DNA from 4 places in the Streptomyces sp. NPDC050617 genome. Region 3 is predicted to be linked to each of the others. Evidence: riboswitches for the same ligand, from Rfam matches in the RefSeq annotation. Region 3 holds a riboswitch; each other region holds the start of a gene.

Region 1 (4,070 bases), on a different contig from region 3:
CCAGCGGACCATGGACCCCTACTCCAAGCTGCTGTCCGAGCGGATCGTCTTCCTCGGCGCCCCGATCGACGACACCTCGGCCAACGATGTGATCGCGCAGTTCATGCACCTCGAACACGCCGCGCCCGACCAGGACATCTCGCTCTACATCAACTCCCCCGGCGGCTCGTTCTCCGCCATGACCTCCATCTACGACACGATGCGCTACGTGTCGTGCGACATCGAGACGGGCTGCCTGGGCCAGGCGGCGTCCAGCGCCGCCGTACTGCTGGCCGCGGGCACCCCCGGCAAGCGGTTCGCGCTGCCGAACGCGCGCGTCCTGATCCACCAGCCGTTCTTCAGCGAGCCGATCCAGGGGCAGACCTCGGACCTCCAGATCCACGCCAGGGAACTGCTGCGCACGCGCGAGCAGCTGGAGGAGATGCTCGTACGGCACACCGGGCAGAGCGCCGGGCGCGTCAGCTCGGACATCGAGCGCGACAAGGTCTTCGACGCCGCGGGCGCCGTGGCGTACGGGCTGGTGGACCACCTGGTCAGCAGCCGCAAGGCCAACGGCGCCGCGCCGGGCGCCGGCTCGCCCGGCGCCCGGTGAGCTCCGGTGCTGCCGCCCGAACTGCCGCCGCTGCCGCCGCTCACGCGCGCGGAGAGCGAGCTCGTCGACCGCTATCTGGAGGCGGTCGACCTGCTGGGCCGCGTCAACCCGGCGCGCGGCCACGACACTTACGCCGCGCTGCGGGCGGCTCAGGCGCTGGCCGCCAAGGCCGCGGGGCTGCGCGACGCGCTGGCCGTGATGCACGAGCGCGGCGAGAGCGAGCTGCACGCGCCCACGCTGGAACGTGCCATGCGGGTACTGGACGGGGAGCGGCGGACGGGCCGGGTGACGATGCCATCGGGTCCGGTGAGTTGACCCGCAGGTAGCTCAATGCCCATCCCCCGATAGGCGTATACGGGCCTGGACGATTCGCAGTGATCAACTTGCGCGATGCGCGCGGGTACTGGTCGGGCGGCGATACCGCACCGCTGGTGCGGGGCTGCGTACGGTTCGGGACGCGGAACGAAATCTCCGCGCGTCCACCCGAACAGGTCAGTCGTGACCAGCCTCACATAAGGCGATTTCGGCTCGGAATTCGTACCAGGGATGCGTCAAGATCCCTGAGACGACAAGCCCCCGCCTCCGCGGGGCGGTCCGGGCGGACGCCGAGTCCTGCCGCCGTGCCGGGCGTCTGGTCGACAAGAGTGCATCGGCAGGAGTGGAGGACCCGAGCACGGCGGGGGCCGCCTGATCGACGAAGTGCGACAGGCGGTCCCCTCGGGGTGAAGCCGCGGACGCGGCCGGGCAACTTCGCCAGCCCGAACCCGACAGGTCATCCTTCACAGGCGGTTGACGAAGGGTCGCGCATGACAGCGCACACACGCCCCCGACTGCTGTCCAGGACCGGCGCCGCCTCCGTACTCACCCTGGCCGCCTTCGGCGCCGCCGCTCTCCTGCCGAGCGGCGCCCCCGAGGCCGAGGCCGCCACGGCGTCCACCAAGGCGCTGCGCGTAGCGGCGTCGAAGAAGGGCTCCCCTTACCGCTACGGGGCGTCCGGCCCCTACCGCTTCGACTGCTCGGGCCTGACCCTCTACTCCTTCAAGCGCGCCGGCAAGCGGCTGCCGCGCACGGCCGCCGCGCAGTACAACCGCGCCCGGCATGTCTCGGCTTCCTCCCGCAAGGGCGGCGACCTGGTCTTCTTCCACTCCCGCGGCGGCGTCTACCACGTGGGCATCTACGCCGGCAGGGGCCGGATCTGGCACGCTCCGAAGAGCGGGACGGTGGTGCGCCTGGAGAAGATCTGGTCGCGGAGCGTCAGTTACGGGCGCGTGGGCTGACGGGCCGCCGGGCACCCGGCGATGTCAGTGACCGAGGGTAGTTCGAGCGCGCCAGGACAGCGCCCGTACGTCCCTTGAGGAGTCACATGCCGTTTCCCGGTCCGAGGGTGGGATGACCCCGCTCGCCTCGTTGCTCACCGACCTGGCGAAGGGGGTCTTCCCGCCCTGCACCACCACCGCGACGCCGTCCGGGCGTGGACGCACCCCGGCAGCACGGCCCCGGCCGACGCCTCGCGACGGCGGTCCGCCATCAGGTCCCGGCCGGCGGGCCCCGGGGCGGTCGTCCGGCCAGGTCACAGAGCCCGTGGGCTCGTCCAGGGCAGGGTGATCCATACGGTCTTGCCGCCGTCGGGGGCGGGGGTGATGGTGAGGGTGCCGCCGAGTTCCTTGGTGAGGGTGCGGACGATGACCATGCCGCGGCCGTTGTCCTGCTGGACGGCGGCGGGGAGCCGCCTGGGGCGGCCCGGATGGCTGTCGGCGACGCCGATGCGCAGCAGTTCGCCCCGGTCGAGCTGGACGACCACGGTGAAGACGGGCGACCGCCCCCACGTGTGCTGGACCACGTTGGTGGCGAGCTCGGAGACGATCAGCCGGACGATGCCGCCCGCCTCGGTCCGCTCCGGCAGGCCCCATTCGGCGAGCACGTTCGTGACGTGGCTCCGGGCCGCGGAGACCGAGGCGGGCACGGTCGGCAGAGAGACGGATGCTTCCTGCAGGTCTGCCATGGCGGCGTTGTTCCTTTCCCACCCGGCCGGTTTCCGGGGCGTTGCGCGGTGAAGTGTGAGTGCCCCGGACGGCTCTCCGCGACAGATTGCCATCGATGGTGTCGCCCCCGCGGCAATCCAGCCGGATGTGCATATATCTGTCGCTCAAAGCGGTGAACTCTGCGACGGGAGACCGTATTTGCGCGGCACACTGGCGCATTGACACCGAGTGAAAGGAGTCATCATGGGGAACGGTCCTGCGGTGCGCCGCCGCAAACTCGGCGCGGAACTGCGGCGACAGCGCGAGACGGCCGGGCTCACGAGCCGTCAGGCAGCGGCGGCGGTGGGCTGGCACCAGTCGAAAGTCAGCCGTATCGAGACCGGTCGCAGTGGCGTGAAACCCGCCGACGTGGTGCGACTCCTGGACGCGTACGAGGTGGTGGACGCCGAACGGCGCGCCCTGCTGACGGCACTGTGCAGCCCCGGCCCCGCGGACCGGAACGGGGCGCGGAACACCTGGTGGTACGCGTACGGCGACCTGCTGCCCGCCGAGTACCGGGACTTCATCTCGCTGGAGACCGCGGCCTCACAGGCCCGCACGCTGGAGACGACCGTGGTGCCGGGGCTGCTCCAGACGCCCGAGTACGCGCGCGCGGTCACCCGGGCGGCGCTGGGCGACCCGCCCGACGAGCAGGTCGAGGAGTTGGTGGCGGTGCGGATGACCCGGCAGGCGGTGCTCCGGGGGGCGTCGCCGACGCGGCTGTGCGCGGTCCTCGACGAGGCCGTGCTGCGGCGCGCGGTGGGAGGCCCGGGGGTCATGACAGGGCAGTTGCGAAAGCTGCTGGAGTTCGGCGCGCTGCCCAATGTGAGCCTTCACGTGCTGCCGTTTACCCATGGCGGCCACATTGGCATTACCGGGCCTTTCGTAATCTTCTCCTTTTCGCCCATGGCCGATCTGGATGTGGTCGTTCTCGACCATTTGACGGGCAGCGTCTACCTTGAACGGAAAGAGGACCTCCAGGCGTACTGCACCGCGTTCGAAACCCTGCGGGCCCGCGCCCTGCCGCACGACGCATCGTTGAATTTCATCACCGAGATCAACGCCGAGATCAACGTCAAGGCCAACGCCGAGACCGACGTCGGCGCCTGAGGAGGCACCATGTCCACCACGCCATGCCCGCTGTCCGGTGATGCGGAGCTGCTCGGCACCGCCTGGCGCCGCAGCAGCCACAGCACCGGAATGAACAACTGCGTCGAGACCGCCGCCACCGGATCCGGCCTGCTCGTGCTCCGCGACTCGAAGGACCCGTCCGGTCCCGTCCTGCTGTTCTCCCCCGCCGCCTGGAACTCCTTCGTCGGGGCTGTCCGCGACGGCTCCCTCTGACGGTCCCGGCGGGCCGGGCAGCCCCTGCGCCCAGCCGTTCCGACGGCTTCGAGAACCACTGATCACGAGGGCGGCGCGGTCCCCACGACCGTGGCGACCGCCCGCTCCACCTG
Region 2 (4,070 bases), on a different contig from region 3:
GCGGCGAACCGGCGGATCGAGCGCTCGCGGGCGACGGCCGCGATGTGTTCGAGGAGGGCGGAGGCGACGCCGCGGCCCTGGTGCGCGTCCTGGACGAGGAACGCCACCTCCGCCTCGTCGGCGGGGGCGGTGGCGGCCATGCCGCGCGCGTCGATGCGGTCGTAGCGGACGGTGGCGATGAACTCGTCGCCGACCGTGGCGGCGAGGCCGACCCGGTCCACGTAGTCGTGGTGGGTGAAGCGGTGGACGTCGCGGTCGGACAGGCGCGGATAGGGGGCGAAGAAGCGGTAGTACTTCGACTCGTCCGAGACCTGCTCGTAGAAGCTGGTCAGGCGCTGCGCGTCGGCTTCGGTGATGGGCCGGATCTGAGCCGTGCCGCCGTCGCGCAGCACGACATCGGCTTCCCAGTGGGTCGGGTACGCGGCGTGCTCCGACGGCGTGTGCATGGGGCCAGCGTACGACCGGGCGCCGACAGAGCTCGGCTCGCGGACACCGGAGGGTCGGGGCAGGGTGGGGAGGGGCGCGGCGGGCGCGGGAGCACGGCAGGTGGAGGCGGGTGACGGCGGGCGGGGCGGCACAATGGAGGAGGGAGCAGGGGGCGGCGCGGCGCCGGACGTCTCCGCAGGAGCGACGGCGGCACCGTGAGAGACTGGTCTAGACAACCAATGACGACTTGAAGGGCAACACCATGGTTGAGCGCCGCGTCACCGTCGGCTGGGCCGAGGGGCTGCACGCCCGCCCCGCGTCGATCTTCGTCCGAGCCGCGACCGCCTCGGGCGTCCCCGTGACGATCGCCAAGGCCGACGGCAACCCGGTCAACGCCGCCTCCATGCTGGCGGTGCTGGGCCTGGGCGCCCAGGGCGGCGAGGAGATCGTCCTCGCCTCCGAGGCCGACGACGCCGAGGCCGCGCTCGACCGCCTCGCGAAGCTGGTCGCCGAGGGCCTCGAGGAGCTCCCGGAGACCGTCTGATTCGGTTTCCACCGGCGCGGCACGGCCGCGCGCGGCGACGGGCCGCGGTGACTGTTCTCACGGTCGCCGCGGCTTTTGCGTGCGTACAGGCGGCACTCGCGCACGCAGAAGGCCCCGGCCGGGAGGGCCGGGGCCTTCTGTGCGAGGTTCAGAGGCTGACGCCGTGCGCGCGCAGGTACGCGACGGGGTCGATGTCGGAGCCGTACTCGGGGGACGTACGGGCCTCGAAGTGCAGGTGCGGGCCGGTGACGTTGCCGGTGGCGCCCGAGAGGGCTATCTGCTGCCCCGGAGTGACCGTCTGGCCGACGGAGACGCCGATGGAGGAGAGGTGCCCGTACTGCGTGTACGTGCCGTCGTTCATCTTGATGACGATGTTGTTGCCGTACGCGCCGCCCCAGCCGGCCTCCACGACGGTGCCCGCGCCCACGGCGTGCACGGAGGAGCCCTGGCCGGCGTGGAAGTCGACGCCGGTGTGGCTGCCGGAGGACCACAGTCCGCTGGACGCCTTGTAGCCGGTGGAGACGTACGAGCCGTCGACCGGCAGGACGAAGGCGTTGAGCCGCCTGCGCTCCTCGTCTCGGGCGGCCTTCGCCTTGGCGGCGCGCTCCGCGTCGGCCTTCCGCTTGGCCTCCTCGGCGCGCTTCTTGGCCTCGGCGGCCTTCGCCTTGGCCTCGGCTTCGGCCTTCGCCTTGGCGGCGGCCGCCTCGGCCGCGTGCTGCTGGGTGTCGGCCTGGGCGCCGATGCTGTCGGCGACGTCGTTGCTCATGACGACGGCCTGGGTGAGGCCGGTGTCCTCGACCTGCGGGGCGCGGTCGCCGCCGGACGCGAGGGCCGGGGAGGCGAGGCCGGCGACGACGCCGGTCGCGGCCAGGGTCGCGACCCCCGCCGCGTTGGCGCCGACGCGCACGGCGCGGCTCGGACGACGGTGCTTCCCGGTGGCACGGGTGAACGCCATAGGTACGGCTGATCCTTTCCTTCCTTCTCGCCTACCGGGTTAGCTGACGGGTTCGGAGCAGGAAGGTCTCCTACGGGCCCCTCCGGGAAGGGGTCCGATTCACCCCAGGGACGTGTGGGTCCCCGGCTCCCCTGGCTCACGCCATCTCGGGGACTCGGCGATGGTTGCCCGGGGCCGCGGATGCGACTCACATCTGACGGACAACCGCCACGAACTTATTCGGCGCTTCTTTCAATCGGCAAACAGAACCGCGATTTTGTGCCCTAGGCCACACAGCAGAAAGGCAACCTCTCCGATAAACCGGACATACAGCGGGGCGCGAAGGCCCCAAAGGTCCCTCGCGCCCCACTCACCCCGTTATGGGGGTCCTGCCGTTATCGCGGTCCTTTTTCCCGGCGGTCAGCCGGAGACGACCGTCACCTCTCCGATGCCGAGCGCCTTGACGGGCCCCTGGATCTCCGCGGCGTCGCCGACGAGGACCGTGACGAGCCGGTCGGCCGGGAAGGCGCTGACGGCGGCCGCGGTGGCCTCCACCGTGCCGGTCTCCGCGAGGCGCGCGTACAGCTGGGCCTGGAAGTCGTCCGGGAGGTGCTGCTCGACCTGGTCGGCGAGCGTCCCGGCGACGGCGGCGGCCGTCTCGTACTTCAGCGGGGCGACGCCCACGAGGTTCTGCACGGCGACGTCGCGCTCGGCGTCCGTCAGCCCCTCGGCGGCCAGCGTCCGCAGCACGGTCCACAGGTCCGCGAGCGCCGGTCCGGTGGACTCGGTGTCCACCGAGCCGCTGATGGCCAGCAGCGAGGCGCCCGTGGACCCCTGGAGGGCCGTGGGCTCCGAGGAGCGCAGCACCTGGGCGTAGGAGCGGACACCGTAGGTGTAGCCCTTCTCCTCGCGCAGGACGCGGTCCAGGCGCGAGGTGAGGGTGCCGCCGAGGCAGTACGCGCCGAGGACCTGGGCGGGCCAGACGCGGTCGTGCCGGTCGGGGCCGATCCGGCCGATGAGCAGCTGGGTCTGCACGGCGCCGGGGCGGTCCACGATCACCACCCGGCCGGTGTCGTCGGCGGTGATGGGCGTGACCGGATACGGCTCGGCGGTGCCGCCGGTCCACGTGCCGAGCGTGTCCGCGAGGGCCTCGGCCAGGTCGACGCCGGTGAAGTCGCCGACGACCACGGCGGTCGCGGTGGCGGGCCGTACGTGCGCCTCGTAGAAAGCCCGTACGGCCGCGGCGTCGATGTTCCGGACGGTGTCCTCGGTGCCCTGGCGGGGCCGCGACATGCGGGCGCCCGCGGGGAAGAGCTGCTTGGACAGCGCCATGGCGGCCCGCCGGGCCGGGTTGGCCAGCTCGTGCGGGATCTCGTCGAGGCGGTTGCCCACGAGCCGCTCGATCTCGCTGTCCGCGAAGGCCGGCGCCCGCAGCGCGTCGGCGAGCAGGGCCAGCGCCTTGGGCAGCCGGGAGGCCGGGACCTCCAGCGAGACCCGGACGCCCGGGTGGTCGGCGTGCGCGTCGAGGGTGGCGCCGCAGCGCTCCAGCTCGGCGGCGAACTCCTCGGCGGAGTGCTTGTCGGTGCCCTCGGACAGGGCGCGCGCCATGATCGTGGCGACGCCGTCCAGCCCGGCCGGCTCGGCCTCCAGCGGCGCTTCGAGGTTGACCTCCACGGCGACGACCTGCTGGCCGGGGCGGTGGCAGTGCAGCAGCGTGAGGCCGTTGGGCAGCTGGTCGCGCTCGGGGGCCGGGAAGGCCCACGGGGTGGGGGCGCCGGGCTGCGGCTGCGGGTGGAACTGCATGGTGGTGGTGGCCACGGTGTCGCTCACTGGCCCGCCTCCTGCTCTTCGGCGTTCTTCGCGATGTCTTCGATGGCTCCGTCGGCCGCCTGCCCGGCGTCCGCCGGCTCGGTCTCCGCCGGCTCGGTCGGCTCGTAGACGAGCACCGCGCGGTTGTCGGGGTGCAGCCGGGCCGCGGCGACGGCCCGCACCTCCTCCGCGGTGACGTCCAGTACGCGCCCCACGGCGGACAGCGCGAGCTGCGGGTCGCCGAACAGCACGGCGAACCGGGCCAGTTCGTCGGCGCGCCCGCCGACCGTGGCGAGCCGGTCCAGCCACTCGCGCTCCAGCTGGGCCTGGGCCCGCTCCATCTCCTCCGGGGTCGGC
Region 3 (4,070 bases):
ACCGGGAACGGTCGACACCGCCGCCCCCGTCAGGTCCCGGCCATCGTCGTAGCGGCGGGGGTGACGGGCGCCGGAATCGCCATGCCGCTGCTCGCGGCCACCGGTGCGAACGCCGCGGACACCGCGACCTGGGACCGCGTCGCCCAATGCGAGAGCGGCGGAACGTGGAGCGCCGATAAAGGGAACGACTTCTACGGCGGGCTCCAGCTGTCGCAGTCGACCTGGGATCTGTACGGGGGGAGGGCGTACGCGCCGAGACCCGACCTGGCCAGCCGCGCCCAGCAGATAGCCGTGGCCCAGAAGATCCTGGACGACCAGGGCACCAAGCCCTGGTCGGGCTGCGCGGTCGCCTCCGGTCTCACGCGCGGCAGCGCGGCCCCCGGCGTCGACCCCGGCAGCTCCGAGGCGCCCTCCTCGAAGCCGTCCGCCGAGTCCTCCTCGAAGCCCTCCGCCCAGTCGCCCGCGCCGTCGCACAGCTCGGGGCCGTCGAAGGGCTCCTCGGGCGACGACCGTACGGACTCGGGCAAGACCCACTCCCCGAAGGGCGGGCCGAGCACGACGCCGAGCGGTACGGGCGGTCCGGGCAGCCCGGGTGATTCGAGTGATCCGGGTAAGAAGGGGACCGGTGAGGCGGACGCCGGTAAGAAGGGGTCCGGTTCGGCCGAGAGCCCCGAGCCCGGCGGCAAGCCCTCCCAGACGCCCTCCAGCACCCCTTCCACGCCCCCTGGGACCTCCGCCGACCCCACCACCCCCGCGACCGGGGCCACGGGCACACCGACGTCCGGCGAGGGCCGGCACCGCGGCGGTTCCGATGAGGGGGAGAAGGGGAGCGCGGGGAGCAAGGGGAGCGACGGCGCCGAAGGCCCCGCGCGGGACGACGGCGGGCGGAGCGGCGGCCGGCATGCCTCGCGCGGCGGGGAATCGCGCGGCGGGCACGCGTCCCGTACGCCCCAACAGGCCCCCCGTGACTACACGGTGCAGTCGGGAGACAGCCTGTCCGTGATCGCGGAGGAGCACTCCGTCTCCGGCGGCTGGAACACCCTCTACGAACGCAACCACAGCACCGTGGGAAGCGACCCCGATCTCATTTTCCCTGGTCAAAAGCTTGATCTCGGGACGTGAGTCCGACGGTACGGGCGGTATGTCCGTTCCGGCGGAAAGTGAGACATGGGTCTCGTTGACAGTCCCGGGTTCCCCGCCTGTCCGATCTTTCCCTACCGTCTCTCACCTGCGGAAATGCGCTGTTTCTGTGGGTAAGTAGAGGCAACTGCCGTCAGGGAGGGGGGTTTGAACCCTCCTGGGCAGTGTGTTTAACGTCGTCACCGCTCGCCACCGTGAGCACCACGATCGCCACGCCGAATCCTGCCGGCGGTCGCTGGATTCGTCGCGAAAGCGCCGTAGGCAGGAGCGGGGGAACCAGGTAGGCCGCCGGAACGGCCCGTCGACACCGACGGGGACCGGGACGGCTAGGGGTGAAGCCCCGTGTGCTCCGGCACACGAGGCCGGGCAGCTCACAGCCCGAACCCGACAGCTCACCTCGTAGGCGTCGGTGAGGAAACCAACATGCTTATCTCCAAGGGCAAGCACCGCCGTCCGTCCAAGGCCGTCCGTGTCGCCACGCTCGCCGGCGTCGCCGGTGCCGCTGTCGCCGTCCCGCTGATGGGCGCCACCTCGGCCTCCGCCGCCTCCGTCTCCACCTGGGACAAGGTCGCGCAGTGCGAGTCCGGTGGTAACTGGTCGATCAACACCGGCAACGGCTACTACGGCGGCCTGCAGTTCAACCAGTCCAGCTGGGCCGCCGCGGGTGGCACCCAGTACGCCCCGCGCGCCGACCAGGCCACCAAGGGCCAGCAGATCGCCACCGCCGAGAAGCTGCTCGCCATGCAGGGCCCGGGCGCCTGGTCCTGCGCCGGCGCCGGCAACCTGACCTCCGGCGGCCCCGCCGCCGGCGTCGACACCGGCTCCAGCAGCCGCGGCACGCAGCACGCGGACCGCAGCCAGCGCCAGGCCGCGCCGAAGCAGCAGGCCCCCAAGCACTACGCGCCGAAGCAGCAGGCTCCGAAGCAGCAGGCCCCCAAGCAGGCCGCGCCGAAGCCCGTCGCGCCGAAGTCCATCCAGAAGGGCGACGGCGAGTACAAGGTCAAGTCCGGCGACACCCTCGGCAAGATCGCCAAGGAGCACGGCGTCAAGGGCGGCTGGCAGAAGCTGTACAACCTGAACAAGGGCATCGTCTCCGACGCCAACCTGATCTACCCGGGTCAGCAGCTCCACCTGAGCTGATCCGTTCCCTGGGGGCGGCTTCACCGCCGCCCCCGTCTCTCCGCTCATGAGAGACCGCCCCGCTCCGGCGCGCCATCCCCCCCCCCGATCGCGCCGTAGCGGGGCACTCGCATATCCGGGGCCCGTCGCCGGTCCTTCGGACCTGTCCGGTTCCCGCCCCATTCCCCCTTCGGCGAACAACGCCGTCATTCATCCTCTGATCTGGCTCTTCGGCCCATTTTTCCGCTCACGGTCCGGGCTGCGCGCGGGCGGACGTCCCCCGGCCCGTTAGGCTCGGGGTGCAGAAACCAGTCACCCCATGAAGGAGACACTCGTGCCGTCCATCGACGTCGTCGTAGCTCGCGAGATCCTCGACTCGCGAGGCAACCCCACGGTCGAGGTCGAGGTCGGCCTCGACGACGGCTCCACGGGCCGTGCCGCCGTGCCGTCCGGCGCCTCCACCGGTGCCTTCGAGGCGCTGGAGCTGCGTGACGGCGACCGCAACCGCTACCAGGGCAAGGGCGTCGAGAAGGCCGTCCTCGCCGTCATCGAGCAGATCGGCCCGGAGCTCGTCGGCTACGACGCCACCGAGCAGCGCCTGATCGACCAGGCGATGTTCGACCTGGACGCCACCGCGGACAAGTCCTCGCTCGGCGCCAACGCCATCCTCGGCGTCTCCCTCGCCGTCGCGCACGCCGCCTCCGAGGCGTCCGACCTGCCGCTCTTCCGCTACCTCGGCGGCCCGAACGCGCACCTGCTGCCGGTGCCGATGATGAACATCCTCAACGGCGGCTCGCACGCCGACTCCAACGTGGACATCCAGGAGTTCATGATCGCGCCGATCGGCGCGGAGTCCTTCTCCGAGGCGCTGCGCTGGGGCGCCGAGGTCTACCACACGCTCAAGAGCGTGCTGAAGGAGCGCGGCCTGTCCACCGGCCTCGGCGACGAGGGCGGCTTCGCCCCGAACCTGGGCTCGAACCGCGAGGCGCTCGACCTCATCATCGAGGCCATCAAGCAGGCCGGTTACGCGCCCGGCCAGGACATCGCGCTGGCGCTCGACGTCGCCGCCTCCGAGTTCTACAAGGACGGCGTCTACGCCTTCGAGGGCCAGGAGCGCTCCGCCGCGCAGATGACGGAGTACTACGAGGAGCTCGTCGCCTCCTACCCGCTGGTCTCCATCGAGGACCCGCTGTACGAGGACGACTGGGCGGGCTGGAAGGTCCTCACCGACAAGCTGGGCGAGAAGGTCCAGATCGTCGGCGACGACCTGTTCGTCACCAACCCGGAGCGGCTCGGCCGCGGCATCGAGGAGGGCGCCGCCAACGCCCTGCTGGTCAAGGTCAACCAGATCGGCTCGCTGACCGAGACCCTCGACGCCGTCGAGCTGGCCCAGCGCAACGGCTTCAAGTGCATGATGTCCCACCGCTCCGGCGAGACCGAGGACGTCACCATCGCCGACCTGGCCGTCGCCACCAACTGCGGCCAGATCAAGACCGGCGCCCCGGCCCGCTCCGAGCGCGTCGCCAAGTACAACCAGCTGCTGCGCATCGAGGAGATCCTCGACGACGCGGCGGTCTACGCCGGCCGCTCCGCGTTCCCGCGCTTCAAGGGCTGACACCACCGCCCGCGAGCTCGCGGAACACGGCCGTACGCGGCTGAGCGCGTAAGCGAAGCGTCCCCGGCACCGGTCCCGTACCGTTGCCGGGGACGTGTACGTACGCGGGTCGCACGGGTGACGAGGGCGACGCAACAGGCGAGACAGGGGAGGCGGCTGTGCCGGCGGATCGGTTCTCCACGGCGACCAGGCTCAA
Region 4 (4,070 bases), on a different contig from region 3:
ACAGCTTCAAGCCGTGCCCCCGCAGCCACGTCATCGGGTCCACCGGGGCGCCCCCGCCCGGCCGCACCTCCAGGTGCAGATGGGGGCCGGTGACATTGCCGGTCGCGCCGACCCGGCCGATGACGTCGCCCGTCTTCACCTTTCCGGAGGTCACGGAGATCGACGACTGGTGGCAGAACCACAGCTCAGTGCCGTCGTCCAGGGTGAGCACCGTGCGGTAGCCGTACGAACCCGCCCACCCGGCCTGCGTGATCGTGCCGCCGTGCACCGCCTTGATCGGCGTACCCGTCGGCGCCGCGAAGTCCTGCCCGGTGTGGTTGGCGGACCACATGTCGCCCGACTGGCCGAATCCGGCGGTAAGCGTGTACGAGCCGACGGGCAGCGTGTACGAGCCCGTCGGCTGAGCCTGCGCCGTGCCCTGCGCCGTCGCCCCCGGCTTCCCCTCCGCCTTCTGGTGGGCGGCCTTCGCGGCCTCAGCCGCCTCCGCAGCCTCCGCCGCCTTCTCGGCCTTCCGCTTGGCCGCCGCTTCCGCTTCTGCCTCGGCATCCGCCTTCCGCTTCGCCGCCGCGTCGGCGGCCTCGGCCTCCGCGGCTCGGGCGGCGGCATCACGCGACTCGTCGGCCGCGGCGGACTGCTGGTGCTCGGCCTGCTGAAGGATGCGGGCGCGGAGCGCCTCACCCGCGTCGGCGACGCCGTTCGCCGCGTCCTCCGCGGACAGGCCCATCCGGGACAGCGGCTGCTGATCCGCAACGGAAGCCTCAGAAGCCCCCGCCGTCTCCGGAGCGGAGTCGTCCGCTACGAGCGAGCCGATGCCCGGCAGGTCCTCGACGGCCGGCAGCTTCCCCGGCAACTCGCCCACCTGATCGGCCAGATGCGCCAGGTCGGGCACGGATATCGGCGGCGCCGGGCGGTCCTTGGCGCTCGCCATGCCGCCCGCCCCGACCGCCGCGATGACACCGACGCCGAGCACCGCTCCGCTACGGGCCATCGTGCCGCCGCGCTGCTTGCCGACCCGGTGCTTGCCGCGGGCCGGGCCCGCGGGGTCCTCGGCGGGGTTCCACTCCTCCCACAGCTCCGCGCCCCGCTCCCCCGACCAGCCCTCATTGGGGTCCGCTTCAGCGTCCACTTCAGCGTCCGCTCCACCATCCGCTGCGAAGTGCGCGGCGGCGGCGTGGGCGTCGGGGACCGGGCCGGCCTCAACGGTCTCGAAACCGGAGGCGGATGCGGCAGGCTCGGCAAGTACGGCGGGTTCGTACGGGGGCTCAAACGACCGAGCGTGCGTCGGCTCGTACATCGACTCGTACGCCGGCTCGTACATCGGCTCGTCGAGGGCAGGCTTGTTGGACGCCACGGGGGCGCACTCCTTTCCTTCCTTCTCGCCTACCGGGTTAGCTGACGGGTTCGGAGCAGGAAGGTCTCCTACGGGCCCCTTCTCGCGAAGGCGTCCGACTCACCCCAAGGTTGGTGGTTCCCCGGTTCCCTGGTGCCTCGTGTTGCCGGTGCTGCCGATGGTGCTGGGTACGTACGGTGTTGCCGGTGTTGCTGGTGCCTGCGGGATTCGGCGAAGGCGCACGGTGCCGCCTCTTGCGGCGGTTGTGACGACCGCGCTGCGTTATCGAACGTTAATAGAAGCGAGACCCGGATACCAAGCTGTTGCCCGTAATCCGCGCAGGCTTTGGTGAGGACTTTATGGACACGCGTCGGCGAAAGCGGTCGAGTCGTCGCAGCAGCCGAAACCCCTCGGCGGCGATCGTGCACCAGTCGTTATGCGCAGTGATCAAGATCCACTACGCACCGTGTTCCCGATCCCCGGCCCCCGGCAGCCGCCCCGCTCCGCCCCCGCTCCCGCCTGGACCCGCGCTCCCGCCCCCGCTTGGGCCCGCGCTCCCACTCCGGCCCGCGCCCCCGCTCGGGCCCGCGCCTCCGCCCCCGCTCCCGCCCCGCCGGATCGCCAGCAGGGCCATATCGTCCGACGTCCCCCCGCCCGTATGCCGCGCGACATCCGCCGCGAGTTCCTCCAGCAGCAGGTCCGGCCCGTCGAACAGCCGCCCGTTCAGCCGGGCCTGCGGATCGTAGAAGACGCCCCGCTCGTCCCTGGCCTCCGTCACCCCGTCCGTGAACAGCAGCAGCGTCGTTCCCGCCGGAAAGTCCCATACGTCCACCCGGTCCGGCCATACGCCCAGGTCGCCCATGCCCAGCGGCAGCGCCGGCACCTCCGGCGATGCCTCCACCGCCTTGCCGTCCGCGTACAGCAGCAGCGGCGGCGGGTGGCCGCGGTTCACGACGCGCAGCACCGCGCCATCCGACTCCGGCCCCGATACCGGCTCCGACGCCGATTCCACCCCCGTCACCGCCCCCGACTCCGACGCCGACTCCGACTCCGATCCCGCCCCCGGCTCCGCCCCCGTCACCGCCACCTCCGCGAGTACGGCCGTGGTGAACCCCTCGAACTGGTCCAGCCCCTCCCGTCTCGCCCCCTCCCGCTGCAACGCCCGCTCCAGCCGCGCCGCGAGCGCTTCCAGGGTCGCCTCCTGCTCCGCCGCCTCCCGGAACGCGCCGATCACGACGGCGACCGCCTCGACCGCCTCCAGTCCCTTGCCCCGGACGTCGCCGACGATGACGCGTACGCCGTGCGGAGTGTCCTGCACCGCGTACAGATCGCCGCCGATACGGGCGTCCGCCTGCGCCGCCACATAGCGCGCCGCGACGCACAGCCCCACGCCGATACTGGCCGGGGGCGTCGGCAGCACGGCGCGCTGGGCCGCCTCCGCGATGCCGCGCGCGGACTCCAGCTGCTGGTCGCTGCGGCGCACGATGCGGTTGATGCCGAGCGCGAGGATGGCGACGGTCAGGACGGTCGCGGTCTTGGTCGCGGTCTCGAAGGAGTTCACCGCCCGGTGGTACGCGTTGGTCCCGGCCGCGGCGGCCACGGCCGCGACGGCGACGGCCGCCGTGCCGCGCCGCCCGAAGAGCGGTGCCGCGACCAGCGGAGCGGCCGACAGGAAGGGGGCCCCGGTGTACTTCGGCGGGGTCAGGACGTCGAAGAGGACGCCGCCGACGATGAGCACGGCGGGGAGCCAGAGCGCCAGGCGGTTGGCGATCACGGCGCGGCGGGAGAGCCCGTTCGCGGACGGTCGGGCGGACATCCCCGCGGACATCCCCATGGACGGTCGCGAGGACACCCCCGCGGGCGCGCCCTCGCGTCCCCGGCTGCGTCCCCGGCCTCCGGTGCCTCGCTTCCCCACCGTTCTCTCCTGACCGGTCCGTCCCGCGCGGCGCCTCTCCCAGGCTTCCGGGCGCCGCCGGTCCCGGCGACCGCTGCTCGTCCAATCGGGTGGCCGCCGACCGCCCCCGCCAAACGGGGCCGTCGACGGCGGATCGAAGCGGGCTACGGGCGTACGCGCTGGTCAGGGCGTGCGTCGGGGAGCGTGCGAGCGGCCCGTACAGGCGCGCACGTCAGGAGAGCCGAGCGCGCCACGACACCGCGCGCCCCGCCACCCCCACTCCACCCCACCTCAGCGAGAAAAAGACGAGAAAGAAGAGAAAGAAGAGAAGAGAAAGGAGAAAGAGAAGAGACGAGAAAGAACAGCAGCCGTCAGGCCGCCGAAGTCCGCCCCCGCCCGCGTCCCGACCCGCCATTGCCGCCGCTGCCGCTGCCGCTGGAGCCGCGCCCGTTACCGCCGCGCCCGCCGCCGCCGGAGGCCGTACCCGCGCCCGTTCCCGTACCCGATCCCGAGCCCTGGAACGTACGGCCGCGACCGCCGCGGCTGCCCCGGCCACGACCGCCGGAGCCCGACGCCGCGCCCGAGCCGGAACCGCCCCCGGAGCCCGCGCCCGGCCGCGAGGGCCGCGACGCGCCCGAGGAGCGCGAGGACCGCGACTTCGGCTTGCCGCCCTGGGGCTGCGTCGGCGCCGGCGGCGTGATGACGACCGGGACGCCGCTGGGCACGCGCGCGCCCGTGATGCGCGCCAGTTCGGCGTCCTCCGGCCCCACCTTCGCGACCTGCGGAGTGATCTTCGCCGTGACCATCATCCGGCTCATCTCGCGCCGCTGCTCCGGCAGAACGAGC

The links. Region 3 has a riboswitch for cyclic di-AMP ahead of AB0I49_RS34190 (transglycosylase family protein). Riboswitches for the same ligand answer to the same signal wherever they lie in the genome.
Positions count from the first base shown of each region.
Region 1: another riboswitch for cyclic di-AMP. It lies ahead of AB0I49_RS20535 (C40 family peptidase); the one in region 3 lies ahead of AB0I49_RS34190 (transglycosylase family protein).
Region 2: another riboswitch for cyclic di-AMP. It lies ahead of AB0I49_RS00365 (M23 family metallopeptidase); the one in region 3 lies ahead of AB0I49_RS34190 (transglycosylase family protein).
Region 4: another riboswitch for cyclic di-AMP. It lies ahead of AB0I49_RS16790 (peptidoglycan DD-metalloendopeptidase family protein); the one in region 3 lies ahead of AB0I49_RS34190 (transglycosylase family protein).

Region 1 covers NZ_JBFAIS010000015.1:11,372-15,441, reverse strand. Annotated here, with positions in the region: gene AB0I49_RS20545 (ATP-dependent Clp protease proteolytic subunit) at 1-592, shown strand, start outside; gene AB0I49_RS20540 (hypothetical protein) at 599-907, shown strand; cyclic di-AMP (ydaO/yuaA leader) riboswitch at 1,186-1,395, shown strand; gene AB0I49_RS20535 (C40 family peptidase) at 1,399-1,869, shown strand; gene AB0I49_RS20530 (ATP-binding protein) at 2,163-2,594, opposite strand; gene AB0I49_RS20525 (helix-turn-helix transcriptional regulator) at 2,818-3,723, shown strand; gene AB0I49_RS20520 (DUF397 domain-containing protein) at 3,733-3,957, shown strand; gene AB0I49_RS20515 (8-amino-7-oxononanoate synthase) at 4,020-4,070, opposite strand, start outside.
Region 2 covers NZ_JBFAIS010000001.1:83,674-87,743, reverse strand. Annotated here, with positions in the region: gene AB0I49_RS00375 (GNAT family N-acetyltransferase) at 1-446, opposite strand, end outside; gene AB0I49_RS00370 (HPr family phosphocarrier protein) at 689-970, shown strand; gene AB0I49_RS00365 (M23 family metallopeptidase) at 1,119-1,925, opposite strand; cyclic di-AMP (ydaO/yuaA leader) riboswitch at 1,939-2,095, opposite strand; gene AB0I49_RS00360 (pitrilysin family protein) at 2,325-3,707, opposite strand; gene AB0I49_RS00355 (pitrilysin family protein) at 3,731-4,070, opposite strand, start outside.
Region 3 covers NZ_JBFAIS010000038.1:17,271-21,340, reverse strand. Annotated here, with positions in the region: gene AB0I49_RS34195 (transglycosylase family protein) at 1-1,122, shown strand, start outside; cyclic di-AMP (ydaO/yuaA leader) riboswitch at 1,417-1,561, shown strand; gene AB0I49_RS34190 (transglycosylase family protein) at 1,564-2,280, shown strand; gene eno (phosphopyruvate hydratase) at 2,594-3,874, shown strand; gene AB0I49_RS34180 (septum formation initiator family protein) at 4,033-4,070, shown strand, end outside.
Region 4 covers NZ_JBFAIS010000011.1:29,720-33,789, forward strand. Annotated here, with positions in the region: gene AB0I49_RS16790 (peptidoglycan DD-metalloendopeptidase family protein) at 1-1,351, opposite strand, end outside; cyclic di-AMP (ydaO/yuaA leader) riboswitch at 1,363-1,512, opposite strand; gene AB0I49_RS16795 (PP2C family protein-serine/threonine phosphatase) at 1,788-3,146, opposite strand; gene AB0I49_RS16800 (DEAD/DEAH box helicase) at 3,596-4,070, opposite strand, start outside.